Regions from separate parts of the Ferdinandcohnia sp. Marseille-Q9671 genome, predicted to be linked through region 2. Evidence: predicted binding sites of a transcription regulator. Region 2 holds the regulator's gene; the other holds the start of a gene.
What was found. The regulator Rex, encoded in region 2, represses fermentation and respiration genes when NADH is low (regulators of the CRP and FNR family bind a similar motif). The targets are predictions, from matches to a motif close to TTGTGAAATATTTCACAA.
Positions count from the first base shown of each region.

Region 1: the regulator Rex is predicted to act here: its motif matches at 1,498-1,515, upstream of ACWNMY_RS16985 (TIGR04053 family radical SAM/SPASM domain-containing protein).

Region 1 covers NZ_CDRJTA010000004.1:353,086-369,550, forward strand. Annotated here, with positions in the region: gene ACWNMY_RS16970 (DUF2249 domain-containing protein) at 1-94, shown strand, start outside; gene ACWNMY_RS16975 (molybdenum cofactor guanylyltransferase) at 241-855, shown strand; gene ACWNMY_RS16980 (DUF5316 domain-containing protein) at 1,005-1,247, shown strand; gene ACWNMY_RS16985 (TIGR04053 family radical SAM/SPASM domain-containing protein) at 1,570-2,694, shown strand; gene ACWNMY_RS16990 (Crp/Fnr family transcriptional regulator) at 2,950-3,657, opposite strand; gene modB (molybdate ABC transporter permease subunit) at 3,832-4,485, shown strand; gene ACWNMY_RS17000 (cytochrome C oxidase subunit II) at 4,740-5,264, shown strand; gene ACWNMY_RS17005 (cbb3-type cytochrome c oxidase subunit I) at 5,277-6,758, shown strand; gene ACWNMY_RS17010 (SCO family protein) at 6,751-7,356, shown strand; gene ACWNMY_RS17015 (hypothetical protein) at 7,367-8,002, shown strand; gene ric (iron-sulfur cluster repair di-iron protein) at 8,201-8,908, opposite strand; gene ACWNMY_RS17025 (methyl-accepting chemotaxis protein) at 9,095-10,057, shown strand; gene ACWNMY_RS17030 (molybdopterin molybdotransferase MoeA) at 10,116-11,384, shown strand; gene mobB (molybdopterin-guanine dinucleotide biosynthesis protein B) at 11,369-11,884, shown strand; gene ACWNMY_RS17040 (molybdenum cofactor biosynthesis protein MoaE) at 11,881-12,354, shown strand; gene moaD (molybdopterin converting factor subunit 1) at 12,351-12,584, shown strand; gene argC (N-acetyl-gamma-glutamyl-phosphate reductase) at 12,720-13,760, shown strand; gene argJ (bifunctional ornithine acetyltransferase/N-acetylglutamate synthase) at 13,930-15,132, shown strand; gene argB (acetylglutamate kinase) at 15,144-15,926, shown strand; gene ACWNMY_RS17065 (acetylornithine transaminase) at 16,023-16,465, shown strand, end outside.
Region 2 covers NZ_CDRJTA010000002.1:170,306-186,770, forward strand. Annotated here, with positions in the region: tRNA gene ACWNMY_RS12555 (tRNA-Asp) at 4-79, shown strand; gene thiL (thiamine-phosphate kinase) at 261-1,259, shown strand; gene tsaE (tRNA (adenosine(37)-N6)-threonylcarbamoyltransferase complex ATPase subunit type 1 TsaE) at 1,429-1,884, shown strand; gene tsaB (tRNA (adenosine(37)-N6)-threonylcarbamoyltransferase complex dimerization subunit type 1 TsaB) at 1,884-2,576, shown strand; gene rimI (ribosomal protein S18-alanine N-acetyltransferase) at 2,590-3,045, shown strand; gene tsaD (tRNA (adenosine(37)-N6)-threonylcarbamoyltransferase complex transferase subunit TsaD) at 3,038-4,060, shown strand; gene ACWNMY_RS12585 (ABC-F family ATP-binding cassette domain-containing protein) at 4,395-6,329, opposite strand; gene moaC (cyclic pyranopterin monophosphate synthase MoaC) at 6,623-7,108, shown strand; gene ACWNMY_RS12595 (redox-sensing transcriptional repressor Rex) at 7,192-7,833, shown strand; gene ACWNMY_RS12600 (twin-arginine translocase TatA/TatE family subunit) at 7,869-8,060, shown strand; gene tatC (twin-arginine translocase subunit TatC) at 8,077-8,826, shown strand; gene ACWNMY_RS12610 (YdiK family protein) at 8,883-9,086, opposite strand; gene ACWNMY_RS12615 (CPBP family intramembrane glutamic endopeptidase) at 9,090-9,827, opposite strand; gene groES (co-chaperone GroES) at 10,180-10,464, shown strand; gene groL (chaperonin GroEL) at 10,521-12,155, shown strand; gene ltrA (group II intron reverse transcriptase/maturase) at 13,137-14,573, shown strand; gene ACWNMY_RS12635 (Rrf2 family transcriptional regulator) at 14,674-15,108, opposite strand; gene ACWNMY_RS12640 (SDR family oxidoreductase) at 15,313-16,176, shown strand; gene ACWNMY_RS12645 (DUF3231 family protein) at 16,406-16,465, opposite strand, start outside.

The DNA.
Region 1 (16,465 bases), on a different contig from region 2:
ATATCAGTTTATGATGGAACGAAGCGATGAATTCACATGGGAATATCTTGAAGAAGGCCCAGAAGTATGGCGGGTTGCAATCGGTAAAAGATAAGAATTCTTTTAATCTCTCACTATGTAGACAAATGTCATTTCTGAATTTGTCTACATTTTTTTTTGGTTGAATTGTAGCCTTATTAAGAGAATCAGTTTGGTCTTGTCTATCCTTCGTGATAATATGAAGAAAAAAGGAAGATTTCAGTGAAAAAACAAAATATAATGGGGATTATTCTAGCAGGTGGGGAATCTAGAAGGTTTGGAAGCCCTAAAGCATTTGCTACACTTCATAATAAATATTTTTTCGAATATGCGATCGATGCACTTCAGGGTAATGTAGATAACATTAATATAGTAAGCCATCCTAGACTAATCAATCAGTTTCAGAAACACGTTACCTTAAAAATTGTGCAAGATGTACCACAGTTCCAAGGATATGGTCCCTTAGCAGGATTAATAACCGCCATGAAAGAGGACAAAGCAGATTGGTATGTTGTTTTGCCATGTGATACTCCTTTTGTTACCAATAACCTAGTAAAACAACTTATCTCATATACAACTAACAAAGACATAGATGCGGTTGTTCCAGTCATCGATGGAAGGAAGCAACCATTAGTCGCGATTTATCATTCAAGAGTTGCACAAAGGATAGAAGAACTGCTATTCGAGAAAAGGTTTAAATTAAGCTTTTTGTTGGATTCTTGTAACGTGAGGTATGTAACAAATGACAATTTGGAGTTACAAGGATTAGAGTTTGAGAATATTAACAATAAAGAAGAATATGAAAAAGCAAAGCAGAGGCCAAATGATTCAAGGTAGAAACTCTAAATGTTTAAAAAATGGAGGTGTATACACATAATTATCAGAAAAATACGATAAAATAGAAGTACCAGGTACTTTTGGAAGGAGGGATTATTCTGAGAGTAGGCTTATTATTAGGCATTATAACCTCTGGACTTCTATTTTTTATGGGTTTGTCTACTCAACAATTTGAAGCGTATTCTGTTATCTCTGGCACACTTGGGATTATTTGTTTATTGTTAGCAGGAATTGTATCAGAAACTTTTGTAAGCGGAGATCGTGCAAGAGCGAATTATTATACTGAACCTAAGAAAGACCGAAAAAGGAAATTTCGGTATTCGTATATATTTTTCCTCTTGGGGGTTCCTAACCTACTTGTAGCACTGGCTTTAACCCTCAAATACATGTAATATTTCTTCATTATATATTCTTCGATTAGTTAACTTCAAAATAATTTCTTTAACCGTGTAGAAAGATTGAACATAAAGTATATTCAAATGTTTGCTCTAAGTGGCAGAGGTTCTATAGTCCAGTTAATTGATAAGAAACTATGCGAGTTATACTAGAAAAATAATCTTCTGGTATCGGCTTGTTTTCTTTAATTAGGTGGGCTCCATAACCTCCACTAGATTTGTGAACAATTTTGGACACCTTCCTTTTGTGTGATATGCCTCACATAATTCACTTTTCTATAGTGATAAAATGTGGACATTACAAAAGGAGGATGGCCTCATGTTTGAAAGGGACTATAATAAAGATCCATTTATTGTGATTTGGGAGCTGACAAGGGCTTGTCAGCTTAAATGTCTACACTGTCGTGCGGAAGCACAGTATACAAGAGACCCAAGAGAGCTTTCTTTTGAAGAAGGTAAAAACCTAATTGACCAAATTTATGAAATGAATAATCCAATGCTTGTTTTCACTGGCGGGGACCCTTTAATGCGCCCTGATGTTTATGATATTGCAGATTATGCAGTTAAAAAAGGTGTACGTGTGTCTATGACACCTAGTGCAACCCCTAATGTGACAAAAGAAGCAATTGAAAAAGCAAAGGAAGTTGGACTAGCAAGGTGGGCATTTAGTCTAGACGGCCCGACTGCAGAAATACATGATCATTTCAGAGGCACAAAGGGATCGTTTGACTTAACAATGAATGCAATTAGGTATTTGCATGAACTTGAAATCCCCATCCAAATCAACACAGTTATTTCAAGGTATAATTTTCACGTTTTAGATGAAATGGCTACGTTAGTAGAGGATCTGGATTGTGTTTTATGGAGTGTCTTTTTCCTTGTACCCACTGGACGCGGAAAGGATTCAGATATGATTTCCCCAGTTGAACATGAGCAGGTCTTTCGTTGGCTATATGATTTAAGTAAGCGTGTGAAATTCGATATAAAAACAACGGCTGCTCAGCACTACAGACGTGTTGTAATCCAATCAAAAATGCGGGAAACAAAAGACATCGAAAAACAAATTCGATATGAAGATGCGCTTATGCAAGGAAAGACTGGACAAATTGATGGACTTGGAAGAGCCCCACAAGGTGTAAATGACGGAAACGGATTTGTCTTTATTTCTCATATTGGTGACGTGTATCCAAGTGGTTTGCTTCCTGTAAAAGCTGGTAATATTCGTGAGACTCCAATAGCTGAAATTTATCGTGAATCACCTATATTCAAAGATCTTCGCAATCCTGATAAGTATAAAGGAAAATGTGGAGTATGTGAATTCAGACATGTATGTGGTGGCTCACGTTCTCGTGCGTATGCCATGACGGGAGATTATATGGAGAGTGAACCATTCTGTGTATATATTCCAAAAGCTCTTCGTACTAAAGAAAAAACTGCAAGATAAGAACAAAGGCCCATTTCCATGGGCCTTTCAGACTGTTGACAAACGCTCGCATACAGCGTTGCTTGCCTCTCTCGTCCGCTCATGAAGGCAACTTCTATTCGCGTCTTCGATCGACTGCGCGCCTTGTCTGACAAGTGTTTTCAAGACAGTCTGGGGAAAGTAATTTATTTTTAGAAGTACTGTGAAAAATCGTGTAGACAAAGTCAGTACTGACTTTGTCTACACTCTGAAAGGCCCATTTCCATGGGCCTTTACTTATTCAATACTACAATATTTTGCTGGACAATCTTCACATTGTATTTCATTTTTTATATAGGCCAAATCGTGTATGGTAATATATCCTTTTGAAACAGTAATTACATGTTTATCACGCAATTCATGCAGCATTCGGTTCACACTTTCCCTTGTTGTGGCACAAAAATTAGCCAACTCCTGATTTGTTAAATGAAGGTTAATCAAAATACCATTTTCTTTATTAACCCCATAGCTATTTGTCATCCTAACTAGTGTCGAATAAAGTGCTCCTTTCTTTCCCAATAAGACGAGGTCTCTAAATTTAGTTTGCGTTTTTCGAAAATGATCACTCATCCATTTCATGAATTCAAATGCAAGACTGGTATTTTCAAAAAGTTTTCTTTCTAAGACTTCCTTTTGAATAACGGCTATTTCACTATCTTCTAAAATACGGCAATCAAATAAATACTTTGGATCATCTGTAAACAATGTTAATTCTCCAACAATTTCATTTTGGCCGCATATACGAAGCGATAATTCACTACCATCAGATGTTCCTTTGCTAACTCTTACACGACCGGATAGAATAAGATATAATTCTGATGCTTTCATTCCCTCTCTAAATAGAGAAGCACCTTTTTCTACTTTGAGAGTATGGTTGGCAGATTGTAAAAGCTCTTTTAATTCATGTGAAAGAGTGGGTTTCTGTATTGTCTCTCTTTGATTCATAGATAACACCTTCTTACGTTAGAATGCTATATTTTGTTCTATTGTGATAATATAATGGTAGTCTATCTAGTGGGTGTTACATAAATCACACTTTTTATAAAAATAGAGCATAAACCTTTGCTACAAAAGAAATAGATACTATATGAACATTTTTTAACAATTGAGGTCTTAGCTATGGAACAGCTTTTTTGGTCCCCTATTAAACTATCTATAACGATTGCAATCACATCAGGTTGCATCGTCTTACTTCTTGGTTTGTTAGCAGGAAAATCGATGGCGCGTAGACAGTTTAGGGGAAAACTTATTGTAGAAACAATTTTGATGCTACCACTTGTACTACCTCCTTCAGTAGTAGGTTTTTTATTAATTGTTATTTTTGGGAGAAATAGTATTGTGGGAGTATTTATTGAAAACGTAACGGGTCAATCGATCATGTTTACGTGGTGGGCGGCTGTTATTGCTTCGACTGTTGTTGCATTTCCGCTCATGTATCAATCTGTAAAGACAGGCTTCCAATCAGTAGAAACAGACATTGAGGATGCTGCTAGGACAGATGGAGCAAATGAATTTTCTATCTTTCTATTTATTTCCATTCCCTTATCAATAAAAGCTATCATTACAGGCTTTATCTTAAGCTTTACACGTGCCTTGGGAGAATTTGGTGCAACTCTTATGTTCGCAGGAAACATACCTGGGAAGACACAAACATTACCGACAGCTATTTATGTAGCCATAGACAGTGGGAATATGGAATTGGCCTGGCTATGGGTTATTACGACGATTTTTATCTCATTTTTAATGCTAGCAGCGACATATTTAATTAAATAGAAAAAGACACATTCTTGACAAGAATGTGTCTTTTTCTATTTTGTGACAAACTTAACAGATTTATGGATCTGTAATATGTGAAACTTTTATTGAGAGAGAAATACATAGCTTAACAGAGGATGTTCAAAAAGTCACCAAATGATAAGTTACTAATTGGGTTGGCACTCGACCACTTTGGTCCTAGAGTCTACCTTTCCTTTATTTCCTCGCTTTTCGAATCATTTTTTGAACACTATTTATAGGAGGGTTATCTATTGTATCAAACAGCTGCATGGTATCTTTCAATACTGTTAATGACATTTATTGCAATCATTTTTATTTTTGTGGTTTTGAATACCAACAAAAGGATAGCGTATGAAGGTATACAGAAAAAGTGGTATCGCTTTCGAACAGCTTATTTCATTGTTCTTCTGATTGTATTGGGTACAGTAACTTATTTCACGCTACAGGATTTACCTTTCGAACGACCAGTATACGGAGAAGGAGAAGATCCTATCTTGGTAAATGTGGAGGCAATTCAATTTGGTTGGAATATGAGTCAGACAGAATTCAAGGTAGGGGAGCCGATTGAATTCCATGTAACAAGTGCTGATGTAAATCACGGATTTGGTATTTATGACAAAGATATGAATCTATTGGCGCAAACACAGGCGATGCCTGGCTATACAAATAATGTTTTCTACACTTTTGAAAAACCAGGGACATATCAAATTTTATGTTTGGAATACTGTGGATTAGCTCACCATGTAATGATTGGTGAAATTGCCGTTACAAACTAAGGGGGACTTTCAATGGCTACTATTACAATGGGAGATTCAAAACCCTCCCAAAATCGAACGCTTATCATGTATCTACTAACTGGCAGTCTAGTTATTTTACTTATGATGATATTTGGAGTCTTAATGTTACTTGCACAAGGAAATATGATTGATGTTGATCCAGGTTTCTTTTATGAAATTCTAACGGTCCATGGAACCGGTATGGTAGGTGCATCAGCATTGTCTGCAGCAGCAGTTATGTGGTACTTCCTAAGCAAATATGTTCAACTAAACAAAGGGATTTTTATTTCAAATTTTATCTTCTTTATTATCGGGGTAGCAATGGTATTGGTAGGTATCTTCAGCTTTGACTTTGCGGGGGGATGGACTTTCTTGTATCCATTACCTGCAATTTCGGCTGGAGGATGGGGAGTTGTAGGAGCAGCTCTATATCTTGGAGGTATGCTTGTAATAGGTGTTGGATTTTTATTACTGTATTTAGATGTTGCAAGAGCAATTATTAAACAATATGGGAGTTTAGGAGGCGGGTTAGGCTGGTCAATTGTCTTTGGGAAAAAGAAAGGCTATGGTCCTCCTGCGGCTGTTGTAGCGAGTACAATGGTTGTGATTGTGAACATCACAGCACTGGTATCTGGGGCAACCATTTTAGTTATGAGCCTTATAAATCTATTTATACCAACCATTACAATTGACCCACTGCTTGCAAAAAACCTAACATATGCGTTTGGTCATATATTTGCAAATTCAATTATATATATGGGTGTTATTGCTGTTTATGAAATTTTGGCATTGTACACAAATCGTCCATGGAAAGCAAATCGGCCATTTCTCATCGCGTGGAACTGTTCAACGTTATTTACAATCATCATTTATCCCCACCATTTATTAATGGACTTCGCACTACCGAAATGGATGATTATCCTGGGGCAAGTATTATCATATGCAAATGGATTACCGGTATTAGTTGTTACTGCGTACGGTGCCCTAATGATTGTTTTTCGATCAGGTATTAAGTGGGATATTGCATCATCTTTTATTTTTTTATCAATGTTTGGCTGGGTGGTTGGTGTAGTACCAGCGATTATTGATGCAACGATTGTTATTAACCATGTTATGCATAATACGAAGTGGGTGCCAGGACATTTTCATATGTATATGGGATTGGGTGCTACAGCAATGTTGTTTGGTTTTATGTATTACCTTGCAAAAGTAAATAAGAAAAATAAAGAAACATCACTGGATGCAATCAGTTTCTGGGTGTATGTCATGTTTTTCCTTGGTTTATGTGGTTCATTCCTCTATTCCGGGAAAGCAGGGGCACCAAGAAGATGGGCAGAACATTTCCCAGAATGGATTCCATTTGATCGAATTGGAGTCGTGTTTGGAATCTTTATTATTTTAGCCGTTTTAACATTTGTTCTACGTTTTTGGAATTTTTCTAGATCCATTGATAGTAGCTTTAGAGAAGATATAGGACCGAGTCAGCATGCGTAAATGTATAAGTATTCTATTTGCACTTATGGCCAGCTTATCATTGCTATGGGTAGGGACAGATGGATTTCGAGCCTTTACAGCTGAAAAAGCTAGAATACTTACATTGGAAAGGGAGCAGCCAAGGCTCCCTGCTGCTACATTACTTGATTCTAATTATGAAAGTTTTAATATAAAAGAGTTAGATGAGAAATATGCGCTATTGACGTTTATGTATACGTCATGTGGAGATGTATGTCCAGTTCTCGAAACAAACTTTGCTGAAATCTATGAAAATATCCCAGCCGATATACGAGGAGAAGATATTGTCCTACTTAGCATAAGTTTTGATCCAGAGCATGATTCTCCAAGTGTTTTACATGCATATTCAGAGCATTTTGGAGCGGATGGAGATCAATGGAAAATGGCTACAATACAAGATAAGAAAGAATTAGAGGGTGTTTTAGATGCATTAGAGGTAATCGTGATACCAAATGAATATGGAGGATATGAGCATAATTCAGCTTTCTATGTTATTAATCCAGAGGGTAAATTAACAAATATATTTGATTACCAGTCGCCACAAACTGTCATAAATTATTTAGACACTATTCTTTTCTAGAGGTGAAATGATGTTCCGGAATCGATATCTATTTGTAGGGCTACTATTACTTCTAATTCTTATCATGCCATATGTTAGGGTAACATTAGAGGCGAGTATGATTGGAACAATGCTTGTTCAAATCCCCTTGCTTATTTGTAGTGGCTATTTACTAGCAAAAGGCTTTCCGCGGAAATGGCATGCCTTATTTGGATATCTCAATGAAAATGGCATCCCTGGCATAGTAGTAACGTTATCCGTTATAGCATATTGGTTTTTACCTCGGTCAATTGATGGCGCCTTAAATGAAATATTAATGGAAATCTCAAAGTATATGACACTACCATTCGTTGCAGGGATTTTAATGTACTATAGCTGGAAGTTACTTGGACCAATTAGCAAAGCATTTATCTGGGCGAATGGTATTTCAATGATTTTTGTTATGAGCTGGCTTTATACAGTCTCACCTGTAAGATTATGCAATAATTATTTAGTTACGTCCCAACAACAACTAGGAAAAGCAATGTTTATAGTAGGACTAGGTATTTGTGTACTTTTTATTGGTCGTGCTTTTATTGGCAAGCCGTTGGTAACGAGAAACAAGAAAACTGACAAGTTCCTAATTGTAAAAGAGGAAATGGTTTATCAAAAATTAATAAAAAGATAATAACCACGATTTAGTTTAAAAATCGTGGTTATGATTTACCAGGTAAGAAAGTATTAAATTTTGCACGTAGTTTTTGGTGTCTAGCTCCAGGCGAAATGGATCTCTGGTCTAAGACAATCGCTTCTGAAGACAAACAACGACTTCTGTCAGCGCTTGTCTTATGCTTGTCGCCGCTAGGCGGGTTTACTTTGGAGTCAATTAATTTCCTGCTGCAGCTCTTGGGAACAAAATATTATTTTCTAAATGAATATGTTGGAATAAGTCAGCCTCAAGTGCTTCTAAACGCTGGTAGACAAGACGATAGGTTCCGCATGCACCAATTGGTGGCTGAAAATCGTTAGTGATGTCACGGATTTCTTTAATAATCTTACCTGCCTCATCATGGTCGTCTTCTAGTTCTTCCACATGTTTCTTAACTAATATATGGTTTTCCTCAGTAGGTTCTTTCTCAAACGTAACAATTAGAGGAAAAGATTCAGCTTCCTCTTTTATTGTGTGTTGTTCGAGCTCGACTTTCAACTGATTAAATAATGAATGAACTCTAACAAGGTGTGGGTGGTTACCACCATGAACGCGCAGAACCTTCGTTACATAAGGGCTTAGTTGTGGAAGCTCTTCATTTAAATATCGATGATGTTTATTTATAATATGATCTATTAACTCAGAATAGCTAGCAGACTTCCAATCAATTGTTTTCTCATTAAGGTCTTTCGTTTCCAGGTAGAGAGCATTTAATCTAGCTAATACCTCATCCTTAGAAAGATTTCGTTCCTCAAGCGCTTCCTTAAGTGGACGATTTCCTCCACAGCAAAAATCAATTCGATATGATTTAAAAAGGTCTCCAGCCTTTGGAAACTCGGTTACGATTTCTCCAATAATATGTTGTTCTGTGAATATTTGCTCCATTTTCCTTGCCTCCTAAATAGTTTGCTACTTATAGAATAGCTTTTAAGGAAGTAGAATGAGGTGATTACAATCACACTTACAAAAAAATCTTAAATAGAAACAAGAGTGATATACCTCACAGTTGTAAATAGGACATGTTTGGTACGATAAAGCCAAACATAGATAGCTACAAGGAGATGTTCGAAAATGTTTATCCGTAAACAGTACCTTCATGAATTGGAAAAAGAAAATGAACAGCTTAAAATAGAATTAAATGAAATGAAAGCTGAGAGAGAACAGCACATAGAAAATACAACTATCTTCTTTAAGAGCTTTTATGAGGAACTTGTAGCAACAATTGAACAGCACGAGCATGTCAACGGACAGCACCATGTCCTTGGGGAACTTGTCGCTAACATCAAATCAAAATTTGATCGAGTGGAGCATTTAAGTTTATCATCCTACGCAAATTCGACTAAATTACATGACAACGGTCAATCGTTACTTGGAGCTGCCCTAGATATGGTGTCAAAATCAACTGAAGGAAAGCAACAAGTAACGAAGGTTGAAGAAATAATGAAGGAGCTGGGCACTCAATTAAATGACACAACTCTTAAGATGACGCACTTAAATAGTCGGTCAAAGGAAATAGAAAATATTGTTCAAGTTATAAAAGAAATAGCCGATCAAACCAATTTGTTAGCTCTCAATGCCTCGATTGAAGCTGCCAGAGCAGGTGAACAAGGAAAAGGATTTTCGGTTGTGGCTGCTGAGGTACGAAAATTAGCAGAAAGTACTGCTTCTAGTACGGAACATATAAGTTCACTGACGAAAACGATTCAAAAAGAAATTGATGAAACCTTACAGTCTACGACAAATAGTACTAGACTTGTACTCTCAGGAATTAAGGTAAGCACGAGTACAACTGAAAAAATTAATTATATTTTGTCAGTCATTCAGTCTGTTCAGGAGGAAGTGCATTTTGTAATAAATACAATCCAGGAGCAAAAGGTATACTCACAGGATGTCATGGAAGAAATAGCAAACACGAAGGATCTATTTGATAAGGCGAACAATTTGATTACGCAGCATATCACAGACGCAAAGGTAGTTGATGAGAAGCTAGAAGAAGGAATGATCCAACTGAACGAAATTACAGCAAGAAAGTAGTGGTTTTTCCTTAAATATACTACAATAGGAAAAAAGTAGATAAAGTGAGTGAAAAGATATGGTAGAAAGGCGAATACCAATACCAGTACCAGAAGCTGTGTCACGTGTAATGAAATATGCAAGTGAAGGGACAAAGGAATCTGTTGCAATCGAAGCTAGTTTCGGCAGATTTTTAGCAGAGGATGTAAGAGCAGATCACGATGTTCCACATTTTGACCGTTCACCTTATGACGGATTTGCGGTTCGAGCTTTAGATACAAAAGAGGCGAATCAGGAACAGCCAGTTGAATTTGAGGTCATCGAAGAGATTGGGGCTGGTTCTGTGGCATCGAAAAAGGTAGAGCCTTTTCAAGCAATACGTATAATGACAGGTGCACAAATGCCGACAGAATGTGACGCAGTAGTCATGCTTGAGTTAACAAATGAATACGAACGTGACGGCAAGAAATGTATGTCAATAAAAAGGCCATTTAAATCAGGTGATAATGTTTCTTTTCAAGGTGAAGACACCAAAAAGGGCTCCGTTCTTGTTGAAAAAGGTAGTAATATCAACCCAGGAGTTAAAGCTCTTCTAGCTACTTTTGGCTACGATCAGGTAAAAGTTGCGAAGAAGCCCATAATCGGGATATACGCAACAGGAACGGAATTACTAGATGTAAACGAAGAGTTAGTTCCAGGGAAAATTCGCAATAGTAACGCTTATATGGTTAACGGACAAATCCAAAGGGCTGGTGCCGAACCATTGTACTATGGGAAGCTCCCTGATGATTTTGAACTATGTTATGAGGCTGTTAAAACAGCAATAAATGAAGTTGATATTTTAGTAACAACAGGTGGAGTTTCTGTTGGTGATTATGATTATTTGCCAGCAATTTATGAAAAATTAGGTGCTGAAGTATTATTTAATAAGATTGCGATGAGACCGGGCAGTGTCACAACAGTTGCCCAGTTAAATGGAAAGCTACTGTTTGGACTATCTGGTAATCCATCTGCTTGCTATGTGGGCTTTGAATTATTAGTGAGACCTGTTATTCGTAAAAGATTGTTTTCAAATAAACCTCATCTTTTAAATATGAAAGCCATACTTAATGCAGATTTTCCAAAGCCAAATCCATTTACTAGGTTTGTGCGGAGCCAATTGCGTTTTGATGGCGGTAAATTAGTTGTAACTCCAAGTGGGCTCGATAAATCTAATGTCGTATCGTCCTTAGCAGGAGCAAATGCTTTCATGGTATTACCTGGTGGTACTCGTGGTTTTGAAAAGGGAATGGAAGTTGAGGTATTATACCTTGAGGGTCAGGAAGGAAGTAAATGGCCTTGGGAATAAATTACCCTATCTTACAAATTGTCGGTTATCAAAATAGCGGGAAGACTACACTTGTTGAGAAAGTGGTAAAACACGGAACTAGGCTAGGGCATAAAATTGCTACCATTAAACATCATGGACATATGACTAGTCTTCAAAACACCAATTATGAAAAGGATTCCTCCCGACACTTTCATGCAGGAGCAACTGCAACTATTGTGGAAGGAGGAGGAAATCTTCAACTTGAAGCAAAGTCAACAAATTGGACGTTGGATAAGCTGCTCCAGCTTTATTCACTTTTTGAAAATGATATGATTATCATTGAAGGCTTTAAAAGAGAGGATTATCCTAAAATTGTACTAGTTAGGCATGAAGGAGATAGAGAGCTCGTAAAATCACTTACAAATATTGTAGCTGTAATCTCGTGGATTCCGATACAATGTATGTATCCACTCTTTCATATAACAGATGAAGAAAAATACTTAGGTTGGATCTTTAACCATAGTGAGGAAGTTAAATGAAAAATATTGATTTATTTACAATTTCAAAAGAGCCGATTCAAATTGAAGAGGTAACAAACAAAGTCATTAGGCGTGAAGCAGGTGCTGTGACAACATTTATTGGAACTGTAAGAGAATTTACAAAGGGAAAACGCACACTTCATTTAGAGTATGAGGCATATATACCAATGGCAGAAAAGAAGCTTGCTCAAATTGGGGAAGAAATCAATGAAAAATGGGCAAATGCAAAAGTAGCAATTACACATCGAATTGGTAGACTAGACATTTCTGAGGTAGCAGTTGTCATAGCTGTTTCTACTCCACATCGTAAAGATGCCTATGAAGCAAACGAATATGCGATTGAACGCATCAAGCAAATCGTCCCAATCTGGAAAAAAGAGCACTGGGAGGATGGCGAAATGTGGGTTGGAGATCAACTAGAAACAAAACAATATCCAAGTGGGCAGCCCGAAGAGGAGGATTTAATTTGATAACTGTATTATTTTTTGCTCATCTACAGGACTTGGCTGGAACAGATAAAATAACTCTGAACGATGATAATATTTCAATCTCCGTTCTAAAAGAAACGCTTATCCGGGACCACTCATTAAAAAATCTTGATCAAATCATGTTTGCTATTAATGAAGAATACGCGACAGATGACGATATTGTTAAAACAGGCGATACTGTAGCACTCATTCCACCAGTAAGTGGAGGTTGAATTAGTAACCAACCACTCTACGGTGGTTTTTTTGCATAAAAACTCAACAACTTTTATAAAAATACAATTGATTTTATTTTTATACAGATTTATAATGATAGATATTTCAACAATACAAACATTGAGGTGGATATTTTGAAAGCTGCAATTATAGGGGTTACTGGATACGGAGGAATTGAGCTACTTAGATTACTAGCAAATCACCCATATATACACGTTCATTCCATTCACTCCTCTTCACAGACAGGGATGGAGCTTTCAGAGGTCTACCCGCATGTGACAAATCTTGTAAGTCATTCTTTAGAAGAAATAGATATTCCTAAGATTGGAAAAGAAGTGGATGTTGTTTTTCTTTCCACCCCGTCTGGTGTTTCGACATCGCTTGTGCCTGAATTGCTAAAAGAAAACGTAACAATTATTGATCTTTCAGGCGATTATCGTTTAAAGGATCCAAGCCTGTATGAAGAGTGGTATAAAAAGCCTGCTGCTGTACAGGAAGACCTTAACGAAGCTACATATGGATTATCAGAGTGGAATAGGGAAGAAATTAAGAAAAGTCGATTCATCTCAAACCCGGGTTGTTACCCAACTGCAACTGTTCTTGGTTTGGCACCCTTAGTGAAAAATAAACTGATTGATGAAAAATCAATTGTGATAGATGCTAAATCAGGAATATCAGGTGCTGGTAAGAGCCCATCAAGAACTACACATTTTGCGGAAAGCAATGATAATTTTTCGATTTATAAGGTGAATCAACATCAGCATATTCCAGAAATTGAACAGGTACTTCGTGGGTGGAATGAAGCAATTCCATATGTTACTTTTAGTACACATTTAGTACCAATGACCAGAGGAATCATGTCCACTATGTATATAAATAGTTTAACAGATTCATTTTCATTGGATAGTCTACATGAATTATACACGGAGAGTTATAAAGATTCCCAGTTTGTAAGAATTAGGAAGAAGGGTACCTTCCCGTCTACAAAAGAAGTTTACGGTACAAATTTTTGTGATATCGGTCTAGCTTACGATGAAAGAACAAACCGAATAACTGTTGTTTCGGTTATCGACAATCTGGTAAAGGGAGCCGCTGGCCAGGCAATCCAAAATGCGAACATTATCTTTGGCTGGGAAGAAAATACTGGGTTACAGTCGGTACCTTTATTTCCATAATAACTACATTAAATTCAATTTCCTGATTCAATTTGTGGATTGAATACAGAACATGAACATAATTCGAGCCAGATAAAAAACCTGGGTGCCATTACGCCAAAGCATATTTGATAAGAGATTCATAGATAAGGAGTGACTTTGCTTGTTAGATACTAAGGATATTAAAATTATGAAGGTAGAAGAGGGTTCGGTTGTTACCCCGAAAGGATTTAAAGCAGCAGGTGTTCATGCTGGCTTACGTTACTCAAAGAAAGATATAGGGGCTATTGTTTGTGATGTCCCTGCTAGCTGTGCAGCTGTTTATACACAAAGTCATTTCCAAGCACCTCCTTTAAAAGTAACAAAAGCAAGTATTGCTACTGAAAATAAACTACAAGCTGTCGTGATTAACAGTGCATGTGCAAATGCATGTACGGGGGAACAAGGCTTAGTAGATGCATATGAAATGAGAGCTGAAACAGCTGCTCATTTTGGAATTGCTGATCATCTAGTTGCGGTTGCTTCAACAGGCGTAATTGGTGAGCTATTACAGATGGACAAAATTAAAAGTGGTATAAAGATGCTTGAACCTGCCAGTACAGTAAGTGCAGCGGAGGACTTCCAAACAGCTATATTAACAACAGACCTTGTTATGAAAAAAGCTTGTTATCAAACAACGATTGATGGGAAAACCATCACAGTTGGAGGAGCTGCTAAAGGGTCTGGGATGATACATCCAAATATGGCGACAATGTTAGGTTTTGTTACGACAGATGCAGACATAGATTCTGATACCCTTCAAGCAGCAATGAAAGCTGTAACGGATGTTACCTTTAATCAAATTACTGTAGATGGGGAAACGTCAACTAATGATATGGTATTGGTAATGGCAAGTGGAAAGGCGGAAAATAATCCACTTACACCTGAACATCCTGAATGGGAATCATTCCTTTCGGTTCTTCAATTAACGTTTGAAGATCTAGCAAAGCAAATTGCAAGGGACGGCGAAGGAGCTACAAAGCTTGTAGAAGTAAATGTAACTGGAGCAGTTTCCGATAACGATGCACGTATTATTGCTAAAAAGATTGTAGGGTCAAACCTGGTTAAGACTGCTATTTATGGAGCAGATGCTAACTGGGGGAGAATAATTGGGGCGATTGGACATAGTACCGCAACGGTTAATCCTGATATTGTTGATATTTCAATCGGGTCTATTCAAATGTTAAAGGAAAGCCAGCCAGTAGCTTTCTCTGAGGAGCTTGCAAAAGCCTATCTTGAGGGAACTGATATAGTCATTCATGTTGACCTTCATCTAGGAAATGGTTTTGGTATAGCATGGGGCTGCGACTTAACCTATGATTATGTCAAAATTAACGCAAGCTACCGCACCTAAGGAGGCTTGAAATGGAGACTATTGTAATTAAATGTGGGGGCAGTATACTTGCACAACTGTCAGACTCATTTTTTAAAAGTATTAGAGAATTAAAAGAGAGCGGCTATAAAGTTGTCATTGTTCACGGTGGTGGACCGGAGATTGGCCAGACACTTTCCTCACTGAATATAAAAAGTGAGTTTGTAAATGGGTTACGTAAGACAACGAAGGAAGTACTCGATGTTGTGGAAATGGTGTTGTCTGGGTTGGTCAATAAAAAGGTTGTGACTGAGTTAGAAAAAGCAGGTATTCCATCAGTTGGATTATCTGGTTGTGATGCAAGACTTCTTCAAGCTAGACCTGTAAACATTGACCAACTAGGGTATGTTGGAGAAATTGAGCAAGTCAATGTTTCTTTCTTAGAGTACCTATTAGCTGAAAAGTATGTTCCAGTAATTTCCCCAATTGGGATCGATGCTGATTTTACAAAGTATAATATAAATGCGGATACGGCAGCAGCTAGCGTTGCGATAGCCTTAGAAGCAAGGCATTTATTATTTGTTACAGATGTAGACGGAATCATTAAAAATGGTGAAGTACTTCCTGCATTGTCCACTGACTCGGTCCTTTCATTAATTGAAGATGGGACGATTTACGGAGGTATGATTCCAAAGGTAAATGCGGCACTTTCTGCACTAAATGATGGTGGGCTAAACGAGATTACGATAATAAATGGAAAAGACTCTTTGTTGTCCCTAGATGGTACTTTAAAAGGAACAAAAATCAGCAAGGAAGTTCAAAACGTCACCAAATGATAGCTGAGTCTAGGGAAATTCAGAGCTCAACAGTCAAGTAGTTGCCGATTTGTTTTATTTATAACACAAAATTTTTAAAGAACTTGAGGTGGTATAATGGATGCCTTATTTCCAACTTATGCGAGATGGGATGTCACAGTTGAAACTGCAGAAGGTGCAACCATTATCGACAACACTGGTAAAAAATATTTAGATTTTGTATCAGGTATCGCCGTTTGTAACCTGGGACATTGCCATCCTGCTGTTACCCAAGCGGTGGAAGAGCAGTTGAAAAAGTATTGGCATGTATCCAATTTGTTCCATACTGATATTCAACAAGAAGTTGCGCAAAAACTAATTTCACACTCTGACTTAGATGCTGTCTTCTTCTGTAACAGTGGTGCAGAGGCCAATGAAGCGGCATTAAAACTTGCTCGAAAATACACAAAAAAATCAAAGGTTATTACGTTTAACCAATCGTTTCATGGTAGAACATTTGGGACAATGGCAGCTACAGGTCAGGAAAAGATACATTCCGGATTTGGTCCACTTCTGCAGGA
Region 2 (16,465 bases):
AATGGTCCCGTGGTGTAGCGGTTAACATGCCTGCCTGTCACGCAGGAGATCGCCGGTTCGATCCCGGTCGGGACCGCCATATTTTTTAAAGCATACGAAACATATTGTTTCGTTTTTTTTATATCTTTTTTTGAAGAATTTGATGAAATGCTGTAAACTTAATTATGCATCTAGGTCCTTAGGAGTTGTCCTAAGGATTTTTTTCACGAACCGGATTTTTTTAAGTTTATTTCTTTTGATATATAGTAGGAGTGACTATAATGTCCATAAAGGATGAGTTTTATTTTATTAATCAAATTAAACCAAATCGGGTCTTTCAATCCGGTCTAATTACAGGAATTGGTGATGATGCAGCACTTGTTCGCCCTACAGCCAATATGGAACAAATCGTTTGCATGGATACGATGGTAGAAGGTGTTCATTTCACTTCATCTACTATGAACCCTGTCCAAATCGGATATAAGGCATTGGCCGTTAATATAAGCGATATTGCGGCAATGGGAGGCATCCCCCTCTATTATTTAGTGTCAATTGCCATTCCAAAGGGATGGAATGAATCCGATTTGTTATCGATTTACAAAGGTATGGCAATGCTAGCAGATAAGTACAATATCGATTTGATTGGTGGAGACACTGTTTCTATTTCTGACACATTGGTTATCACTGTTACTGTACTCGGTGAGGTTGAACAGGGAAAGCATTTATTACGTAGTAATGCGAAGCCAGGGGATGTTGTATTTGTTACAGGCACAATCGGGGACTCTGCTGCTGGTTTAAATTTATTATTACATAAAGGCAGAAATCATACCTTCACTGAGTCAGAGCTGACTCTGGTCCAAAAACATCAATATCCACAACCAAGAGTTGAAATTGGAAGACTTTTATCGGTACTTGAAAGAGTCTCCTTGAACGATATTAGTGACGGTTTGGCGAGTGAGGCAAATGAGATTGCCAAGGCTAGTAAGGTTTCTATCATAATAGATCAAGATAAACTACCTTTACATGAACACCTTACGAAAGAGAAAAGTGGTAAATCAATCGAATTTGCACTTTATGGTGGAGAAGACTTTGAATTAGTCGGAACCATGGGAGTTTCTGACTGGGAGCAGGTTCAAAAACATGCGATTGAAAGTGGATACACACTTACGAAAATCGGAACTGTCACAGAAGGTGGACCAAGTGTGTTTTTAGACCATAATGGAGAATTACATAGACTTGATATGAAGGGATATAACCATTTTAACTCTAGTCAAGAGTAGTTTCTCTACTCTAATCGCTTAAAAATGATTGCATAACATGTAAAATAGGTAGGGGTTAAAACTAATTACTGAACAAATAAAAGTAAAGCCTCCGGCGAAGCCTCAACTTTTTCGAAAACGGGCGTAAAAATGCCAAGGCCATTTGAATAAATAGGGTGTGATTTTACGAATGAAAAAATTTGAGTTTATTACAAATACACCTGAGGAAACGGATAGCTTTTCTTATCGTTTAGCTGAAAGGCTAGAACCTGGGGATGTAATAACCCTAGAAGGGGATTTAGGTGCAGGAAAAACAACGTTCACCAAAGGACTTGCGAAAGGAATTGGGGTCATAAGAACGGTCAATAGCCCGACATTTACTATTATTAAGGAATATAAAGGTCGAATCCCTCTTTATCATATGGATGTATACCGCTTAGAGTACAGTGATGAAGACCTAGGTTTTGATGAGTATTTTGAGGGTAATGGTGTGACGGTAGTAGAATGGGCACATTTGATTGAGGACCGCCTTCCAGAGGAGCGACTTACGATAAAAATCGAGCACATGGGAGATTTCAAGCGCAAGATTTCTGTTATTCCATTGGGAGAGCGGTATGAACAATTATGTGAGGAGATATTTGCCTAATGAAAGTATTAGCAATTGATACATCGAATTATGTATTAGGTGTTGCATTAGTTGATGGGGAAAAGGTTCTTGGTGAAATGATTACAAATTTACCGAAAAACCATTCGGTTCGTGCCATGCCAGCAATTGAACAACTAATGAACGAATGTGGGATCAAACCTGGAGAGTTAGATAAAATTGTAGTTGCGAAGGGTCCAGGATCATATACAGGAGTTAGAATAGGGGTGACCATAGCAAAAACGCTATCATGGTCACTTCAAATTCCGATAGTAGGTGTTTCAAGTCTAGAAGTAGTTGCGGCTAATGGAAGATTTTTTAATGGCCTTCTATCACCTTTATTTGACGCTCGACGTGGGCAAGTATACACAGGATTATATCGTTATGAATCAAATTCTTTGACTTGCGTCGAAGAAGACAAGATTATATTGCTTAGCGATTGGTTGGCAGAGCTTAAAAAAAGGAACACTCCAATTTTATTTATAGGTAATGACGTAGGTATCCATAAGGATCAAATTGAAACAGAATTGGAATCTCTTGCATATGTTGCACCATATACAGATTGGAATCCAAGACCAAGTGAGTTAGCGAATATTGGTTTGAATCGTGAGGCTGAAGACGTTCATGCGTTCGTACCAAATTATATTCGTTTGGCAGAGGCAGAAGCCAATTGGCTTGGAAAGAGGCAGGGGTAATATGGAAAATATCATGGATCAGCAGATTTTATTCCGATTTATGACGTTAGATGACATTGATGATGTCATGAAGGTTGAAACGTCAGCATTTACAGTTCCGTGGAAAAGGGAAGCTTTTTATAATGAGCTTGTCCATAATCAATTTGCAAAATATATTGTCATGACTGAAAACGATAGAGTGATTGGATACTGTGGAATGTGGCTTATTATGGATGAAGCGCATATTACAAATATAGCTTTATTACCAGCGTACAGAGGAAAAAAGTTGGGAGAAGCCCTTCTTATGCAAGCAAAGTTATTAGCCATGCAGCATCAGGCGGTTACTATGACGTTGGAGGTCAGGGTATCAAATCACATTGCCCAATCGCTTTATAAAAAGATGGGCTTTCAACCTGGTGGCATAAGGAAAAATTATTATACAGATAATCAAGAAGATGCGTTAGTTATGTGGGTGAATCTAAATGAATGAAAATCAAATAATTATGGGAATTGAAACGAGCTGTGATGAAACAGCCGTAGCCATAGTAAGAAATGGACGTGACATTCTTTCGAACGTTGTGGCATCGCAAATTGAAAGCCATAAGCGTTTTGGAGGAGTTGTTCCAGAAATTGCTTCTAGGCATCATGTTGAAGAAATTACAATTGTGATTGAGGAGGCTCTAAAGCAAGCCGATGTCACATTTAAGGATATTGATGCAATTGCAGTAACGGAAGGGCCAGGTTTAGTGGGTGCATTGTTGATTGGTGTTAATGCAGCAAAGGCAGTGGCTTTTGCTCACGGTATTCCGCTATTAGGTGTACATCACATAGCTGGACATATCTATGCGAACCGACTAGTTGAGGAGCTAGAATTCCCCCTATTATCTTTAGTTGTTTCTGGTGGCCATACAGAGCTCGTTTTAATGGAAGAGCATGGTTCATTCAGGGTCATAGGGGAAACAAGAGATGACGCTGCAGGTGAGGCTTACGATAAGGTAGCTCGTACTCTTAATTTGCCGTATCCAGGTGGCCCTCATATTGATCGACTAGCACATGAAGGAACAGCGACGATAAATCTGCCAAGGGCATGGTTAGAAGAGAATTCATACGATTTTAGCTTTAGTGGGTTAAAGTCTGCGGTAATCAATACCCTCCATAATGCAGAGCAACGGGGAGAGGTTATAGACCCCAAAAATCTTGCTGCAAGTTTTCAGGAAAGTGTAATTGATGTTTTGGTTACAAAAACACTGAGAGCAACGAAAGAATTCAATGTCAAACAAGTTCTTTTAGCCGGAGGAGTTGCGGCAAACAAAGGCTTGCGAACAACGTTAGAGAGTAAGTTTTCAGCTATTTCAGGTGTAAAGCTTGTTATTCCTCCACTTTCTCTTTGTACGGATAATGCGGCGATGATTGCAGCGGTCGGAAGTGTATTATTTGAAAAAGGAAAACGATCTTCTTATGCATTAAATGCTAATCCAGGATTGGATATTGAACATATGCACTAGTTAAAAAGTCCTCATTTTAGAAGAGGACTTTTTTGTTGATAAATTATCCACATATTATGAACATTTGTGGAAAACCTTCAAAAGTAATTGAAATATCTAGAATGAATATGTGGACATGTTTTGTGGATAAGTGTTAGCTCATTTGTGGATATTGTGGATAAAACGGTGTATAACTCAATAAAATGTGGAAAAGTCTGAATAAAAGCTTTTTTTATAAAAAAAAACCCCAACTGAATATAAAAATTCAGTTGGGGATAACTTTAACTTACCAGCAGTCCACAAAAAAATAAATGAATTGTGGATAGGTGTAAAGGTCTATATAAACTTTATTTTGTTATCCAGTAGTTTCATGGAGAGATTCCCATTCCTCCATAAGTGCCTCTAGTTTAGATGTACATTTTTCATTCTCTTCATTAATTCGCTGTACCTCTTCGTGATTTTGGTAGACCTCAGGATCACAAAGGAGTTCCTCATTTTGCTCAATTTTCTCTTCAATGGAAGAAATCTCGAGTTCAATTTCTTCGATTCGTCGTTTTCGTTGACGTTCTAGCTTCTTAAGTTCCTTTTCCTGTTCATAGGAGGACTTCTCTTGAACTATTTCACGGTTGTCTACCTTTTTCTCAAGCATGTCTAACCGCGCAAGCTCTTCTGTTTCATATTTCTTTTCAAGATAATAATCGTAGTCACCTAAATACTCTGTCAAACCGTCTGTTGATAACTCAAATACCTTAGTGGCTAACCTATTAATAAAATATCGATCATGTGACACAAAGAGTATAGTACCTGGGTAATCGATGAGTGCATTTTCAAGTACTTCCTTGCTATCTAAATCTAAATGGTTAGTAGGCTCGTCCAGGATGAGAAGGTTGGAGCGTTCTAGCATGAGCTTTGCCAGGGCAAGTCTTGCCTTTTCGCCACCACTTAACGTAGAAACGATTTTTAACACATCATCACCTGAAAATAGGAAATTGCCTAGAACAGTACGAATCTCTTTTTCTGTTTTTAGTGGATATTCATCCCACAGTTCGTTTAACACCCGTTTGTTTGATGTGAGGTTTGCCTGTTGTTGATCATAATACCCAATGGTAACATGTGAACCAAAACGAATTGTTCCATCTACGTGATTAAGTTTATTAATGATTGCTTTTAACAACGTAGATTTTCCAATTCCATTTGGTCCCACTAAGGCAATGCTATCTTCCCGATAGATGTTAAAGTTAATATTTTTGATAATCGGTTTCTCTTTTTCATAAGCAACTGTCATGTCCCGTGCACTTAGTACGTCATTCCCACTTTGTCTGTCAATTTCAAATTTAAACGAAGCAGATTTTTCATCACCTAAAGGCCTGTCCATGAGCTCCATTCGATCAAGCTGTTTTCTTCTACTTTGGGCACGTTTGGTTGTCGATGCCCGTACAAGATTTTTAGCGATAAAGTCCTTGAGTTTTTCCACTTCATCCTGTTGCTTCTCATACTTCTTAAGTTCAAGCTCATAGTTTTCTGCCTTTAATTTTAAGTAATTACTATAGTTACCAACAAATTTGCTACTTGTCGTTCTGGAAATCTCGTATACTTGGTTCACTACCTTATCAAGAAAATATCGGTCATGGGATACGATTAACAGGGCACCAGGATAACCTTGTAGATATTGTTCTAACCATGTTAGAGTACTAATATCAAGGTGGTTGGTCGGTTCATCTAAAATTAATAAATCAGGCTTTGACAATAATAACTTACTTAGAGCTAGTCGAGTTTTTTGACCACCACTTAAGCTTGATATTTTAGTTTGATAATCAAATTCAGAAAAGTTGAATCCATGTAAAATGGAACGGATATCCGCTTCGTACTGATACCCACCTTGTTCTTTAAAGTCCACCTGAAGTTGGTCGTATTCTTCAAGTAATTTTTGGTAATCAGCTTGCTTTGCAATAAGATCTGGGTCTCCCATTTTCGCTTCAAGATCTCGTAAGTGTTTTTCGAGCTTTCGTAAAGGAGCGAAAACGGTTAGCATTTCTTCCCAAATGGAAAGGGTAGATTCAAGACCTGTATCTTGTGCAAGGTAATCAATCTTAACGCTTTTAGGCTTGATAATTTCGCCACTATCATGTGACATATGACCTGCAATTATTTTTAACAATGTCGATTTTCCAGCACCATTACGGCCAACAATGGCAATACGGTCCCGTGTTTGTACTTCGAGTTTTATATTCGATAAAATAAGATCAGCAGCAAAAAACTTTTTGAGCTGATTTACTTGTAGTAAAATCATGTTATTTCACCTCTTGTTTCTAACAACAGTGTATCTTATATTATCTTCATAGAGCAACTGCAATGATAATGTTCACACATGTTTCTAAGACATGTATGGTAAAATAGTGTATAGTTTTAGGGGAGGTTCAAAAAGTCCGGTGAAAATGACACATCGAATTTCTTCGTTGGCTTGCTTTTCCGTTCCTCACGTATTAATTGCATACGTTCCGGTACTCAAAGCTTCGCCGCCTTGAACTTCTTGGTCCTTTTCATCCTCCTTTTGAACACTCAGTTTAGGGGAGGGTTAGATATATGGCTTCATTTACCCATTTTAATGAACAAGGTCGGGCAAAGATGGTCGACATTACAGATAAAGCTGATACAGTCCGTACTGCGATTGCAAAATCAAGTATTGCTGTTAATAAAGTGATATATGAGCAGATTATTAATAATGAAGTTAGCAAGGGAGATGTTCTTGCTGTTTCCCAGGTTGCAGGTATTATGGCAGCCAAAAGAACTTCTGATCTTATCCCAATGTGTCACCCATTAGCATTAAAAGGTGTGGATATTTCGTTTGAATGGGCAGTTGATAGCGACGAGTATATCTTACATATCAATGTAACAGTGAAAACAAAAGGTAGTACAGGGGTAGAAATGGAAGCACTTACGGCTGCGTCTGTTTGTGCATTAACCATTTACGATATGTGTAAGGCTGTTGATAAAGGGATGGTCATCGGGCCAACTTATTTAGCAGAAAAAACAGGTGGAAAGAACGGCAACTTTAAAAGGGAACTATAACAGCTGTGAGTTCAAATGAGGATGATTGGAACTTTTACATTTGAACGTAACATAGAAAGTTCCGAGTTAGTGGAGGAATTAAGGTGAATCTTGAGCAATCAAAAATACCACAAGCAACTGCCAAAAGGCTGCCACTCTATTATCGTTTTCTGAAAAACTTGCATGCTTCAGGTAAGCAAAGAGTGTCTTCAGCAGAACTGAGTGAAGCGGTTAAGGTAGATTCAGCAACAATCCGAAGAGACTTTTCCTATTTTGGGGCTTTGGGAAAAAAAGGATATGGCTATAACGTCAACTATCTATTATCCTTTTTTAGTAAGACACTTGACCAAGATGAATTAACGAAAGTTGCCTTAATTGGCGTTGGAAATTTAGGTACTGCATTTTTACACTATAATTTTATGAAAAATAACAATACAAAAATTGAGCTTGCCTTTGATGTGGATTATAATAAGGTAGGTACTAGTATTGGTGGAGTTGAAGTTCACCATTTAGATGATTTAGAAGAAAAATTACCCGATGATGTAACTGTAGCTATTTTAACAGTACCAGTTGGTGCGGCACAGCCTATAACAGATCGTCTAGCTAATAAAGGAATTAAGGGTATACTGAACTTTACTCCTGCTAGAATTAACGTTCCTGAACATATACGGGTGCACCATATTGATTTAGCTGTCGAGTTACAAGCACTTGTCTATTTTTTAAAGCATTATTCTGGAGAAGAATAGGAATAGATGTTCACTATTGAGGAGGTGACTTGCAGATGGGAAGTCTTGGATTTGGTAGTATTTTATTGATTGTGTTTTTTGCGTTGTTAATTTTCGGACCAAAGAAATTGCCTCAATTAGGAAAAGCAGCAGGTAATACATTGCGTGAATTCAAAAACGCAACAAAAGGTTTAGCAGATGATGACGATGATGATGTAAAAAAGAACGACACTCAAGATGTGAAGTAATGATAGGATGAAACACATGAATGAAAAAGAAATGTCTGTCTTTGATCATATCGGAGAATTAAGAAAACGACTAATCTTTGTAGTTGTTTTCTTCTTCATTGTTGCGTTAGGCAGCTTTTTTCTTGCAGAACCATTGATTCTCTACTTACAAAATGCTGAGGAAGCTAAAGAACTAACAATGAATGCCTTCCGTATGACGGATCCAATAAAAATATATATGCAATTTGCCTTTATTATTGCGCTAGTTATCTCATCTCCTTTTTTACTGTATCAGCTATGGGCATTTATTAGTCCAGGGTTGTATGAGAAGGAAAGAAAGGTAACCTTAAGTTATATCCCTATATCTGTAGGATTGTTTTTAGTAGGGGTTTCATTCTCCTATTTTATTCTTTTTCCGTTTGTTGTGAACTTTATGACTCGATTGGCGGAACGTCTTGAAATTAATCAGGTAATAGGGATAAACGAGTATTTTCAATTCTTGTTACAACTAACTTTACCATTTGGTTTCTTGTTTCAGTTGCCAGTTATCATCATGTTTTTAACAAGGTTGGGATTAGTAACACCGATGTTTCTTTCTCAAATCCGTAAGTTTGCGTATTTCATTCTTTTAGTAATTGGAGGCTTAATTACCCCTCCAGAGTTGATTTCACATCTAATGGTGACTGTTCCATTATTTGGATTGTATGAAATCAGTATTCTCGTTTCGAAGAGTGCCTACAGAAAGGTATTGAAGGCAGAAATGCTAGCAGCTAATGGCATGGAGTAGCGAAAAGTGGAAGGGCGCCTAGAGCTAGTCATAAAAAATAACCTCTAAGACAGAGGTTATTTTTTTGTGACTTTTTTTATTTTACTGTGTAAGGCAAACATCCGGATTGCCACACCAAAATCAAAAGTTGCGACTAGTGCAAGAAGGATTGTGGAAAAGTTCCATATTGTGTCCGTAGCACTTCCAATCGCTATATAGGTAAAAAGAATGCCCATTAACGCGTATATGATGCCCATCGCAAAAGGTGAAGTTCTTCGCATAGACTAAAAGCCTCCAATAAATATCGATTGTAGCTTATCGGTTTCCTTCATAATCCTCTCTATATCATCTGCAAAAATCGTCTGTCCCACTACAACAAATGTGTTCATCGCAACATGTGCAAATATCGGAACGATAATCCGTTTTGTATGTACATAAAGGAATGCAAAGGTAAAGCCCATAGCAGTATAAATAAGAATGTGAGTGAAATCCATATGAACCACTGCAAAGATTAAGGAGCTAATCAGAGCAGAAATAAAGAAGCCAAATTTTTTATATAAGGACCCAAATATAATCTGACGAAAGATAATTTCTTCAAGGATTGGACCAATAATAGAAACAACAATCACCAGTAATGGCAGTGACTTTACAAGGGCCATAATTTCTTGGGTATTTTCAGAACCAGGCTCAATACCAAAAACATAAATTTCAATATTCGCTGCAAGAGCCTGCGCTGTCATAGCCATGAAGATACCTGCAATTGCCCAACCGAAAGCCTCCCCTCTGGAGGAACGTTCAAGGTTTTGGTGTCTTTCCCTTATATCTTGTCGTAATAAATATAAAACAATCGGGAGTGCAGCCACAAAACTAAAGATCGTCCAAAGAGAGATAATTGTATTTTTAGCAGTTTCAGGATCTAAATTATCCCCAACTCCCAAAAGTAAAAGAAGTGGAATACCGAGAGCACCTGAAAATTGCATGAGGATATACGTTAATATAACATACCAATATCTAGCTTTCATGTAAGTCTCCTTTAATTAAACGTTTTTATAAGCGATTTTGTTTCAAACTCTTATTCATGCTTTGTATTGTAACATATATTCATAACTATCTATTAGTATTATGCTAATCCAAATTTTCATAGAGGGAAATTTTTTAAATCTTATGGTTTAAATTTTTTATTCATGACATAGGATAGATAGGTGAGTCAATTTTGCTTGTACAAAAATAGAATCTTTTTTAGAAAATTCGATAGCAAATACTTGCAAAATAGAATCAGATTATTTAATATAATAATTGTGTTAGCACTCAAGTGGTTTGAGTGCTAATAATAAGAAAAAACATACTTACAATTATTTGAGGAGGTTGTTTCACTTGTTAAAGCCATTAGGTGATCGCGTTGTTATTGAACTAGTTGAATCAGAGGAAAAAACTGCAAGCGGAATTGTACTACCAGATTCTGCAAAGGAAAAACCTCAAGAAGGTAAAGTTGTTGCTGTAGGTACTGGTCGTGTACTAGACAGTGGTGAAAGAGTTGCTTTAGAGGTTGCGGTTGGTGATCGCATTATCTTCTCAAAATATGCTGGTACTGAAGTGAAATACGAAGGTACTGAATACTTAGTTTTACGTGAAAGTGACATTCTAGCTGTTATAGGATAATAGGAAAACAGCATTAAATATCATAGAATACTTATTATTTGAGGAGGGCTTACAAAATGGCAAAAGAAATTAAATTTAGCGAAGAAGCACGCCGTTCTATGCTACGCGGTGTAGATGCATTAGCAAATGCTGTAAAAGTAACATTAGGACCAAAAGGACGTAACGTGGTTCTTGAGAAAAAGTTCGGTTCACCTCTTATTACTAATGATGGTGTTACAATTGCAAAAGAAATTGAACTTGAAGATGCATTCGAAAACATGGGTGCTAAGCTTGTTGCTGAAGTAGCTAGCAAAACAAATGATGTTGCTGGTGACGGTACTACTACTGCAACAGTTCTTGCTCAAGCAATGATTCGTGAAGGCTTGAAAAACGTTACAGCTGGTGCGAACCCAATGGTAGTTCGTAAAGGAATTGAAAAAGCTGTAGCAGTAGCTATCGAAGAGTTAAAAGCAATCTCAAAACCAATCGAAGGCAAAGAATCTATCGCACAAGTTGCTGCAATCTCTGCTGCTGATGAAGAAGTAGGTCAATTAATTGCAGAAGCTATGGAGCGTGTAGGTAACGATGGTGTTATCACAATTGAAGAATCTAAAGGTTTCTCTACTGAACTAGAAGTAGTAGAAGGTATGCAATTTGACCGTGGATATGCTTCTCCATACATGGTAACTGATTCTGACAAAATGGAAGCAGTTCTTGAGAATCCATATGTGTTAATCACAGACAAGAAGATTTCTAGCATCCAAGAAATCCTACCAGTACTAGAGCAAGTGGTTCAACAAGGTAAACCATTATTACTAATCGCTGAAGATGTTGAAGGTGAAGCTCTAGCAACTCTAGTAGTGAACAAGCTTCGTGGTACTTTCAATGCAGTAGCTGTTAAAGCTCCTGGATTTGGTGACCGTCGTAAAGCTATGTTAGAAGACATTGCTATCTTAACTGGTGGTCAAGTAATCACTGAAGATTTAGGTCTAGACCTTAAATCAGCTGATATTACTCAATTAGGTCGCGCTTCTAAGATCGTTGTAACAAAAGAAAATACAACAATCGTTGAAGGTGCTGGTGAGTCTGACAAGATCGCAGCTCGTGTTAACAATATCCGTGTTCAAATGGAAGAAACTACTTCTGAATTTGACAAAGAAAAATTACAAGAGCGCCTAGCTAAACTAGCAGGTGGTGTAGCAGTAATCAAGGTTGGTGCTGCAACTGAAACTGAATTAAAAGAACGCAAACTTCGCATTGAAGATGCGCTTAACTCAACTCGTGCAGCAGTTGAAGAAGGTATTGTTTCAGGTGGTGGTACTGCACTTGTGAACGTATATAACAAAGTAGCTGCTATTGAATTAGCTGGTGACGAAGCAACTGGTGTTAACATCGTTCTTCGCGCATTAGAAGAGCCAGTACGTCAAATCGCACACAACGCAGGTCTAGAAGGATCAGTAGTTGTTGAACGCTTAAAAAATGAAGAAATCGGTGTTGGTTTCAACGCTGCTACTGGCGAATGGGTAAACATGTTCGACTCAGGTATCGTTGACCCAACTAAAGTTACTCGTTCTGCGCTTCAAAACGCAGCATCTGTATCAGCTATGTTCTTAACAACTGAAGCAGTAGTTGCTGATATCCCAGAACCAGCTGGTGCTGGTGGCGGAATGCCTGACATGGGCGGCATGGGTGGAATGGGCGGCATGATGTGATGACCGCTCAATCCCTTAATATATAAGGGTTTTGAAGTTATTTGCTAACAAAATGCTAACATAGGGTAAACATAAAAGAGGCTTCTTCAAAAGTTGATCCAACTTTTGAGAAGCTTTTTTGTATTTTATGTTCACCACATTCTCTCGGGTACACACTTACTAATTAACTCTTGTAATACGTAGTAGACTATTTACTGCGCAGAAAGAACCAACTGCTCATAGATTAGAAATTTAAGCAGTTCTTTACACTTGATTTGTTATTTTTAAGTATGATTTACTTTTGTGAAGTGCTTCACTTAAGGAAGAGAAAAGACATTCCTTTGGAATGTCTTTTTGTGCGACGGGCAGTCGCATAGAGTGTTGACCCAGTCGACACTCTTCTTTTCATTATCTGAAAGAGACGTCATTTCGGTGAAACGACTTGTCGACGATAAATGAATTCAATCCCAGATGGTGAAAATCCATCCCCGAGGAGACTGACCTAGCTTGGGAAGCCTAATATCTAGGGCAATACCGTGAGGTATTGTGTTGAAGGAGATGCGGAAAATCGAGAGACCCGTAGGCGACTAGGTAGACCCTAATGCAATAAGTGTGAAGCACGGCGGCGGGATAAGTTGGCGACTTTTCGAAAAGTGAGGAAGCCCACTTGAAGGCATTTTCTTTAGAAGTCAGACCGAGAAAATGTGACTTATTTCGTGATGGTGCAGGGTATGTCTAGAAGGGAAATGTGATGACCCCGTGAGGTCTCCACCTTACCGAACAGGCAGGGTTCTAGTCTATAAGGGTAATCCGAAGTGACGAAGAACGGGAGGAGAAGTCAGACATTCTCGTAGTACGGAAGTAACTTAATGACCATAACATTGAGTGAACGGAAGGGGAATGACCTATGGCTCCAAGCTATGAACGAGATGTAATGGAAACAATCAAGCTACTGCGGTAAAACCGTTTGAATGTACATCAAGGAAAGGCGTGGAATAAGCAATGAATCAAGAATGGAAATTTAAACTACATAGTGTATATGGACAACTTCTTTTTGACCGAAAACTGACTGAAAGTTTTCTGAAAGTGAAAGCTAACAATGGTGCTGGTGGAATAGATGGTGAGACAATAGATAGCTATGAAGTGAAACTTGAAGAAAATATCTTGAATCTTCTAGGGAAACTACGTGAGAAAACGTACCAACCCCAACCGGTTAAAAGAGTATACATTCCAAAGAAGGATGGGAAGAAACGTCCGTTAGGAATTCCAACCATAGAAGACCGTATAGTTCAACAGAGTCTGGTGAATGTCCTACAACCAAAATTTGAAGACCAACTTTTTCATAACTGGTCAGTAGGATACCGCCCTAATCGTGGGGTCAAAAGAGCCTTACAAATTATCTTGTGGAACATAGAACAAGGATACAATCATATTTATGATTGTGATATCAAGGGGTTCTTTGACAATATCCCCCACAAGAAACTTCTTTCAATACTAAAGAAGTATGTTTCAGACCGAACGGTCTTGAAGATGATAGAACAATGGCTTAAAGCAGGACATATGGAAGAAGGAAAGAGAATACATTCTGACTATGGGACTGTTCAGGGCGGAGTTATTTCACCTTTACTAGCCAATGTATATCTTAACGAACTGGATTGGGAATGGGATTTAAATGGGATACGCTTTGTACGTTATGCGGATGACTTTTTACTTTTTGCAAAGTCAAAAGAGGATATAAAGAAAGCCGCTGCAATAACAAAGGATAAATTGAAAGAACTTGGCTTAGAAATCTCTAAGGAAAAGACGAAAATTGTAGACTTTAAGAAAGAAAATTTTGATTTTCTAGGATTTACTTTTCACCATTGGAGAGAGGGAAAGAAAGATAAAAAGCCAGAATTTCATGTAACCCCGAAGGAACAATCCATTAAGGATTTTCGACTCAAGATAAAGGAGAAAACCCGAAAAACTCTCACTTTAAATAAGGAAGAGTGGATTAACCGGGTTAATCCAACTATCAGAGGGAAAGTAAACTACTATGTTACGATTGTGGATGCCATAAAAGAAAATATTAAGTTAAATATACCGAACCATTGTAAAACTAGGTGGGTTCGAAGAACCCTATTAGCCCTGGATGGTTACATAAGAAGAAGGCTAAGAGTAGCCTTCTTCTTATGTAACCATCCATCACAAATAACAGGGAAGAAGATGAATAGTCTCTGGAATAACTCGTTTTTTCTACAGATTAAGCTAATTCCTTCCTACTGGCTTTATTTAAACAAAGCATATGGATACACCAAAGAGCAGTATATTAATAACTTGACTAGAACAGCAAAACGACGATTACAGAATAAAATTAAACGTGCTAAAGAAAAAGGCGAGGAGTATTATACACCTCACCGACTCCAAAAGATGCAAAATGCCTGGAACGCGTCATCTTGATAACATTGTGAACAATATGCCATATTGGTAAGCCGTATGCCTTAATAGGGCACGTACGGTTTGATAAGGGGGAAGCCACGGAAGTGGTTTCCCTACTTTATTAACAGATATTTTCTTTAGCAGCAATGTCTCTCACAACATCTTCTAAAGTAACATTTCTTAAAACCTTCTCCATTGCCAATTGTGCAGCTGTGAATAATGGTTCAATTGTATTTTGTATGTTCCTTCCTACAAGACAATCAGGATGTGAACTTTCGTGTATGCTAAACAACTCTTTATCTTGTACAACATTCACTGCCTTATATACGTCGAACAAAGTGATACTAGATAATTTCTTTGCGAGTTTAGCACCTGCAATTCCCGGATTTACTTCTATCAAACCAGCTTTTTTTAACATCCCCATTAGTTTTCTTATAACGGCTGGGTTCGTATTAACACTCTTAGCTAAAAATTCAGAAGAAGTAACTCCTTCATTATTTAATTCAATTAGAGCCAATATATGAATTCCTACTGCAAATCGACTGCTGATGGACATGTTCAGTCACCGCCTCTATTAATTAATATTTATATTATTGTTTTTCTTCATCATGTAATTATTTTGATTACAAGTTTTATTATACCAAAATATAGCCAAAATAATATATATCATTTTACCTGTTGACAAAATGGTTACATGTAACTAAAATAAATACATGTAATCAATATTGTTACAGATAAAACGTAAACGGAGGGAATAGTAATGAAAATTTTAGTTACTGGAGCAACGGGAAAATTAGGTTCAAAAGTTGTAGAATCGTTATTGAAATCAGTACCTGCAAATAATCTGGTGGTGAGTGTCCGAAATCCAGAGAAAGCAAAAGACCTTCGTAAACGTGGAGTGGAAGTTCGTCAAGGCGATTTTGACCGTCCAGAAACATTAGATGATGCCTTTACAGGGATTGACCGCCTATTAATTATTTCAGCCGATGGTGACAATGAAACAAGAATTCATCAACATGCTAATGCTGTCCAAGCGGCTGAGCGTGCAGGGGTAAAATTTATTGCTTACACAAGTATTGCTAATGCAACAGAAAGTAAAAATTTAATGGCACCTCCTCATATAGCGACAGAAGCAGCCATCATTAAAACGGGTATTCCATATTCCTTCTTACGTAACAATTGGTATTTGGAAAACGAAGTCGGGAGCATCCAAGGGGTAATTGCAGGAGCCCCGTGGGTAACTTCGGCAGGAGAAGGAAAAGTAGGGTGGGCACTGCAACAAGATTATGCTGATGCCGCTGCAGCAGTTCTTGCTGGAAACGGCCACGAAAATACAGTGTATGAAATTTCTGGTCCTCTTTTAACTCAAGAGGAATTGGCATCAGCTCTTGGTAATGTATTGGGTAAAGAAGTTCCTGTACAACAAGTTAGTGACGAAAAATATGCTGAGATCATGAAAGGAATAGGGTTACCTGATTTTGTGATTCCTATTGTAGTAGGGATTCAAGAAAGCATTAGAAACGGTTCACTAGCAGTTGAAAGCAATGATTTCGAGAAAGTTCTTGGTCGTCCAGTTACGCCGATCAACGAAGCACTGATTCAACTTGTTAATCGAATTTCATAACATGAAAGAATTACAAGACCGACATTAAGTCGGTTTTTTTATTTGATGGAAAACTTTAAATTAACACCTTTTTGTCGAAAAAAATTAAAGTTTAGTGTTCTGCCACTAAAGGGAAGGTAATGGAATAATGGCTTTCATATATCTTGTACACTCACCATCTCTTAAAAGAGATTTGGTATACTCCTTTGAAAAACCAAAAAGCTACCGTACTTTGGTAGCTTAATTTTCTTTAGTCATGAGCAAGCTTATCCCTATTTAGTGCAACGGGAGGTTTCTCCATCCACTCATT